2 regions of the Lysinibacillus sp. FSL K6-4013 genome follow, and region 2 is predicted to be linked to the other one. Evidence: riboswitches for the same ligand, from Rfam matches in the RefSeq annotation. Region 2 holds a riboswitch; the other holds the start of a gene.
What was found. A riboswitch is a leader RNA that binds a small molecule or an ion and turns the genes downstream of it on or off. The one in region 2 is predicted to bind S-adenosylmethionine.
Positions count from the first base shown of each region.

Region 1: linked by a shared signal. The riboswitch ahead of MHB39_RS21555 (cyclase family protein) and the one ahead of MHB39_RS20210 (bifunctional homocysteine S-methyltransferase/methylenetetrahydrofolate reductase) in region 2 are both predicted to bind S-adenosylmethionine.

Region 1 is NZ_CP152031.1:4,342,197-4,346,102, forward strand. Features, by position in the region: gene MHB39_RS21545 (AraC family transcriptional regulator) at 1-1,175, shown strand, start outside; gene MHB39_RS21550 (hypothetical protein) at 1,292-1,696, shown strand; SAM riboswitch class I at 1,778-1,884, shown strand; gene MHB39_RS21555 (cyclase family protein) at 1,972-2,709, shown strand; gene MHB39_RS21560 (DedA family protein) at 2,740-3,336, opposite strand; gene MHB39_RS21565 (Cof-type HAD-IIB family hydrolase) at 3,398-3,906, opposite strand, start outside.
Region 2 is NZ_CP152031.1:4,077,857-4,081,762, forward strand. Features, by position in the region: gene MHB39_RS20210 (bifunctional homocysteine S-methyltransferase/methylenetetrahydrofolate reductase) at 1-1,431, opposite strand, end outside; SAM riboswitch class I at 1,521-1,621, opposite strand; gene MHB39_RS20215 (protoporphyrinogen oxidase) at 1,721-3,115, opposite strand.

The DNA.
Region 1 (3,906 bases), 260 kb from region 2:
ATGTGCACTTTCAAGAGCTGATGTTATTACTCTTACATCAAACCATACCCAAGCAGATGAAAAAAAATGATCGCCAATCTGTTGAGCAGTCCATTAACCAATTACATAAACATTTTGAAAAAGAGTGGACGGTTGAGCAGCTAGCACAGTTAGCTGACGTCCCAAGGTGGAATTATACGCGCATTTTTAAAGATATTACGGGACAAATTCCTCTTCACTATTTAAATAACATTCGTATTGAAAAAGCTAAGCAATTATTAATAACAACAAATGATCGAGTATATGAAATTAGCCAGTCTGTCGGATTTAATAATGAGTATTATTTCAATCGTCGTTTTAAAGAACATGTCGGCATTTCGCCAGGACAATATCGAAGAAGTCAAAGCAGCCATCTACGTGTATTTGCACCATTCTTAGAAGATTTCTTTGTTGCCCTTGGGATTACGCCAATTGCTCAATTCAGTCATTCAAAATGGGGAAAACAAGACTATTTAGGTCTACAGGAAGTGCCAGATATCGATGTACAAAATAGAGAAATGGATCGACTCCTTTACTATAAGCCAACTTTAATTATGCTAGATTCTGGTGTAGAGCGTTGGGAATCCTTTCCGCATTTAAATGAGGTAGCCCCCGTCTGCCATCTCTCACACCCTGGAGAGAATTGGCAATCTACGTTATTTAAAATTGCAGATCTAACAGGAAAAACCTCCTTGATACAAGACGTAATCCTACAATATGAAGATAAAGTACAACAAGCAAAAGGAATTCTTAGTAAATCCGTTTATGGGCAAAGTGTGGCATTTCTCCGTATTTCAGCCATTGGCATCACTCTATACGCTGGTCCTGAGTGTGGCTATACGGGCCCCATTTTATATCATGACTTAGGTTTAATGCCCCATTCACTAGTATGGAGTATTCCGCCCAATCAACGTAAAGCCCAACTGACATTTGATCGATTGATGCAATTAGATGCCGATCATTTATTTATTACATTTGATAAACAACATTCCATTCATGAGAATGAAGAACGTGCTATTTTAAAAACACCTACTTGGAAAAACCTAGAAGCTGTTAAAACCAACTGTGTCTATGAAGTAGACTTTTTAACATGGATGAATTATGGCATTTTATCACATAGTAAAAAAATTGATGATGTCTTGGATGTACTTGGCTAAAAAGGAAGCTCACTTTAGCTTCCTTTTTAAATGTTTAGGACAAACATTGTATTGTAAATAACACCGAAAGTCGTTTGGCTACATAAGATAAGATATCAGGCTATAGGATAGGAGGAATGATCTTGTATTACAATCCTTATCCGTATTTTGTTCATCCCTATCATTATCCAACATCGCCAATTGCAAATCATTTTGCCGTTAGACCCTTTTCTCAACATCTAGCAATGCCGACCAATAATCCTTTTCCACCTGTCGATACACACAAATTAAAAGCTTCAGCAACACGGATAAAGGCGATGATGCAGCAAGCTCAATTACTTACGGATAAAATAGATAGCTCCCAACAATTCGCACATGATTTAATGAATGCTGCTCAACTTTCAAATAAAACAGAGGTTGAAAAATTAATCACATCAACAGGCATTACGATGAAATTTGAAACGAACTATACACCAGACAGTTTTAGAATACGTCTTATTGATAATGATTGTTGTGGAGTCACCTTGAATTTGAATTGGTGAAAATTCCTAGTGAACTTGTAAACTATAAAAAACTATGCTAAAGTGTTTGTATTGTTATTTCTGAAAATTCTTATATTACTTTTCTTATCAAGAGAGACGGAGGGATTGGCCCGATGAAGTCTCAGCAACCAGCTAAACAGTATGGTGCTAATTCCAATTGGCAAAATGATCAGCCTTGAAGATGAGAAGAACTACCGTTGTTTCAGCAGGAGTCCTCTTCTATAAGGGGACTCCTTTTTATGTACCACTATTTTTAACAGAAAGCAGGGAAATAGATGTCTAATGAACTTTTACAAGCATTGCAATTATTAAAATCGAAACAGTGGGTTGACTTAACACATACATTCGGCCCTAATTCACCACATTTTTTTATGTTTGAGGACGCTAAATTTGAAACGTTATTCTCTCATAAGGATGGCTTCTTCGCCCAACAATTTACGTTCCCCGGTCAATATGGCACACATATCGACCCACCCATTCATTTTGTGCGAGATACTCGCTACTTAGAAGAATTAGAACTAAAAGAGCTTGTTCTCCCCCTTGTTGTCATTGATAAATCACAAGAGGCTGCAAGCAACCATGACTTTGCATTAAGTGTTGAAGATATTCTTGATTTTGAGGACAAGCATGGAGAAATAGAAGCAGGAACATTTGTAGCATTACGTACAGATTGGAGTAAGCGCTGGCCAGATAAAGAAGCTTTCAGTAATAAGGATGCAGATGGACATAACCATATCCCTGGCTGGGGTTTAGAAGCTTTACAGTTTTTACTAAAAGAACGCAAGGTAAGCGCAATTGGTCATGAAACATTCGATACGGACTCTGCCGCCGATTTTCGTAAAAATGGCAAGCTAGATGGTGAATATTTCGTACTTGAACAAGACACCTATCAAATTGAGCTAATGACGAATTTGGACAAGCTACCTGCGAAAGGCGCTATCATCTTCAATATCGTACCTAAGCCAGAAAAAGCATCTGGCTTCCCTGTGCGCTCATTTGCTATTTTGCCATAACATAAAAGTCGGTATAGCGTATACCGACTTTTATGTTTGTCCATTTCTTTTTTTGAATAGAAAGTAAGCAATGAGCATCCCTACAATAAATAAAAGGATAAGATAGATACTATAATGAGTCAGATAGTATCCAACAAATCGCCATTTCTCTCCAAGCATCTTTCCTAATGATATAAATGTGAACGTCCAGATAAATGCCCCTGTATAGGCAAAAAGCGCAAACTTTCTATAAGGATAATTATTAATAGCCGCAATATACGCTGTCAAATGACGTACCCCGGGGATAAAATAGCCAATTAATAATAGGGTAGGTCCTATTTTTGTAAACATCTTTTTCGTAAAGTCAATTTTTTGCTCTGTAATATGAATTTTAGGCCCATATTTCTGCAATAACGGTAAGCCAAAACGATAACCAATATAGTAGCTTAAGGTAATGCCTCCAACCGCACCAATCATTGCACTGACTAAAGCAGGAATATGTTCAAGACTTTCTCGGTAAACACTATAGCCTACATAAGTTAGAAACACCTCATCAGGAAGTGGCACCCCTACAATACCTCCAATTAGAATCACGATAATTCCAAAGTATCCGTAATGTTCAATTAGAGACTGCACGTGATGTGCCATAAATCATCCCACCTAAAATTTATTAAAATTTACCTGCTATATATAGTGTAGCCTCAGCGCTCTAAATGACTTGAAGCTGACGTAAAGCAAAATCGATACCGTTATCAGTAGATTTCTTTGTAACAAAATTGGCAGCACTTTTTAGAGCTGTGCTACCATTCCCCATGGCAATTCCTAATCCTACATACTCCAACATGTCAATATCATTATCCCCATCCCCAAAAGCAATCGCATTCTCAGGGTCGATGTTAAAATGATCCAGTACGGCTTTAATAGCTATTGACTTCGAAACATCCTGCTGTAATACATTCACAATATAAGGATGCCATCGCTGCAAAAATATATTCGAAAACTGGCTAGTATATCTTTTTTCAGCCAGCTCATCCGCATATAGACACATGAGAAAAACCTCTTCATCTACAATTTTTTCATTTATAAGTGGAAAATCCCGTAAAGATAAAGTTTCCTGCATCGCTCTTAAAGCTACTGGACTTTGTATGCTATTCATATATAGCTTCTCTGTAAAAAATGTTAGGCTATGCTGCTGTTCCTGTGCAAATGCCTGTACAT
Region 2 (3,906 bases):
AGCACGTTCTAACACACGGACGTTTGGATTAAATGCAGCAGCAACTGAAAAATTTGCTTTTTTACGAAGTGGTTTACCTGAGAAGGAAACCCCTTCATTTAACTGCTTAATTAATTGGATCAGCTCCATCGAAGATACATCATAAACACTTGTCGCACCTGGGAAGTCTCCCACTTTCGTTGGATCACCCGTAACAGCCAACACATCATGAATACCTAAAGCATTTAGACCCATTAAATGCGATTGAAGACCAATTAAGTTACGGTCTCGACATGTAATATGTGTTAGTGGGCGTACACCATGTGTACTCTTCAACAATGCTCCCATTGCAATATTGCTAATCCGTGGTGAGGCCAGTGAATTGTCTGCCATCATGACTACATCTGCACCTGCATCATACAATTGCTTTGCTCCTTCAAGGAATCCATCAATCTCTAAATGTCTAGGCGTATCCAACTCTACTATGACAGAGCGTTCACGTTTTACTTTTTCATGAAGAGGCTCATACTTTGGTGGCTCCGCTTCACGTACAATCTCAATCTTTTCAGGTTTCGCATGCTTCTCCTGAACCGGTGATAACTCTTCTAAATACTTCTTTGCTGCTGCAATATGTTTGGGTGTAGTACCACAGCAGCCCCCGATTAAACGTACACCTTGGTCACGTAATTCAACAGCTGCTCGACCAAAATAATCAGCTTCTGACTCATAAACGACACGTCCATCCTCTAAGTCAAGAAGTGACGCATTCGGATAGGCAGACATGAATGCCTTATTAGGAAGTTCTACACCTTCAAATGCTAGAATTGTATGGTGAGGACCTAGTCGACAATTGACGCCAACAATATCTGCACCGAGGGCTTCAAGCTCATGGAGAGCATTATTTAAAGACATCCCATTTTGTAAAACACCAGGCTCATGCATAGAAACTTGTGCAATAATTGGCAAATTTGTTTTTTCTCGTAGCATCTTTAAGGTTGCTGATAATTCTTCAAAATCATAATAGGTTTCGAGTAAAAGACCATCTGGATTCCCTGCCAGTAAGACACTTGCTTGTTCTTCAATAGTCGCTAATATTTCATCCAAGGTTGCATCACTTTTACGAATTCCCCGAATACCTCCAATTGTTCCTAAGACAAATTGACCGCCATCTGCCGCTGCTCGTTTTGCAATGGTAATAGCTGCTTCATTAAACTGTTGGACACGTGATTCTAATCCATAGCGAGCTAATTTGATGGCATTTGCACCGTACGTATTCGTTTGAATGATGTCAGCACCAGCCGCAATATATTCTCTATGAATCTTCTCAATTAACTCGGGTCTCTGAACATTCATTTCCTCATGGCAATACTCCAATCCATAGCCATATAGCACTGTGCCTATTGCACCGTCCGCTGTCAATACATGCGTTTTTAACTTTTCAAGCAATCCCATAAAACTAGCCTCTCTTCCTATGTCTCTATATAATAAAAAGCCCTCTTTCATAAAAAAAGAAGGCTTTAACGATTCATCATTGTTGTTCCTTCTCATCTTCGACTCAACGGTCTTCTGGATTTAGCACCTGACAATAAAGTTGGTTGCTGAAGCTTCAATGGGCCAGTCCCTCTGCTTCTCTTGATAAGAATTAAGTATGAATTTTTTAAATAATTAAAAGAATCATATCGTTTACTGACGAATGAGTCAAGACTATTTCACATAAGAAAGTTTTTTTCCACTTAAAACCTTAGAAATTGGCAAGTTCCTTTGCAAGCTCTTCACCAATTTTTTTCCCATTTTGAATGCAAGCACCAATACCTACGCCAAAATATGAGCACCCAGCAATGGATAAATTTGGATATTTTTCATGTAATTCATGTAGTAACCCTTGTAATGCTTCACGATGCGCTAGATCATATTTAGGCATTTGATCAATCCATTTTGTTACATTTACAACGGTTGGCTGTTCTTCTATTCCTAGGCTCTTTCTCACATCTTCTAAAGCAACTGCTGCCAATTCTTCATCCGTCATGGCACGTAGTTGCTCATAGGCTGGATTGATGCTCTTATAAAAGAGTCGCACAAGTAATTTATTTTCTTTCGATGTATGCTTCCATTTGCGACTAGTCCAAGTAGCTGCATTACAAGTAACGTCTGAATTATGGGAAACAATATAGCCCGTTCCATCTGCTGGTAATCTAGAGTCCGGCACATCAAAACCTAAATAAATAGTAATCGCTGACGCTGTCGTAAATTGGTCAAAATAGCGATTTAAAGATTCATCCTGTAGTAGATTTTGGACAGTATCGTTCGGTAATGCTAAAACGACATATTCTGACTCAATAATTTCACCATTGGCTAAGGAAATTGTATAGTTCTTATCTTGTTTTTTAACATTTAGAGTAGTAACGCCCTTGATGATTTCTACATCGGATAATGTTTGTTCAAGTCGATCAATTAAAGAAGATAAACCATTTTTAAAGGATATAAATTTTTTGTTCGCTGCTTTAACAAATTGCTCACGATTCGCATCAAAGCCTCTAATAATACTTCCATAATCATTCTTATAATCAATCAGATACGGTAAAGTAGAGCCAATAGAAAGCTGATGTAAATCTCCCGAATAAACACCTGCAAGGACTGGTGCAATTTGATTTTTCACCAGTTCCTCTCCTAAATAGTAAGTTAAAAATTCACCGATTGAACTTTCCTTTGTGAAGCGATCGTTAGGTAATGTTAAATCCTTCAACGCTTCTTTTTTCCCTTGCTCGGAAATGAGTGTACTTTCCTCTAAGGATGTCAAACTCATCGGTATTCCAAAAGTTGAATCTGCTGGAATAGCGTGTAACTCATTATTCGTATAAATATAAGAAATACCTGTTTCGTTGTAGACTAGTTCCGCTTCAAAATCAAGCTCCTGTACAAGTTCCATAACACCTTGGTGACGCGCTACAATAGAATCAGCACCTGTTTCCATGATGAAACCTTGTTCATGTGCCGAATATAATTTGCCTCCTAAATATGTATTTTTTTCTATAAGTACTAGACGAACATCTAAATTATGTTCCTTCACTTGACGTTGCAAATAATGCATTGTACATAGTCCTGTAATACCGCCGCCTAAAACAACAACTGTTTTCATAGTAACCGCCCCTATTATTCGTTCTTTCTACAGTATAATCTTTTTTTCACTGAAAATTACGTTAAACCCTTTACAAATTTAGCAAAAATAGAGCTATTTCATCAGCGAAATAGCCCTCCTTAGTGTTGAAAAACAAAACAGTCAATTGAAAGGTAGAAATGGATTTCCGTTGCAGGCTACTTGCTTTCCTGTGGGCGAGCGCCGAATCGCTCCTCCGCTACCGCTCCGTGCAGGGCTTCGCCTGTCTCGCTATCCCACGGGAGTCAAGTAGCCCTCCACTTCAACCCACTAACTTTTTAGCAAAGGTTTTCAAATAAAGTGAAGGTGCTCACTACTCTTTATGAAGAGGTGTTGTCACGCATCACTTCTCCACACTGAAAATAAGAGCTTATCCCCGCTAAGAATACAGATAATGGGCGATTTGATCGCTATGCTACTATGAAAAAAAAGTAAAGACACTTTGCAGAATGGTTGATTGGAGTGGAGCCAGCGTCACTCCTAGGGGATTTAGCGTCACAGAGGAGACCCTGGAACGAACGGAAGTGAGTGAAGCGGCTCCTCGGACGCCCCCTGGAAAGGACGCTGGCGGAACGGAAATCAACCCCTCACCCTGCAAAGTTGCCTTTTCTGCCGTTGACATCATCTTTTTTCAACAACATGTAGAGCTATTTCATCAGTGAAATAGCTCTCGCTTTCTGAATCTCTAAAAGATCCATCCTCTATTGCAATATTTACACAACAAACATTTTAATAGGTACTATAGTGTTTAATACTTCTAAAAATATAAATAG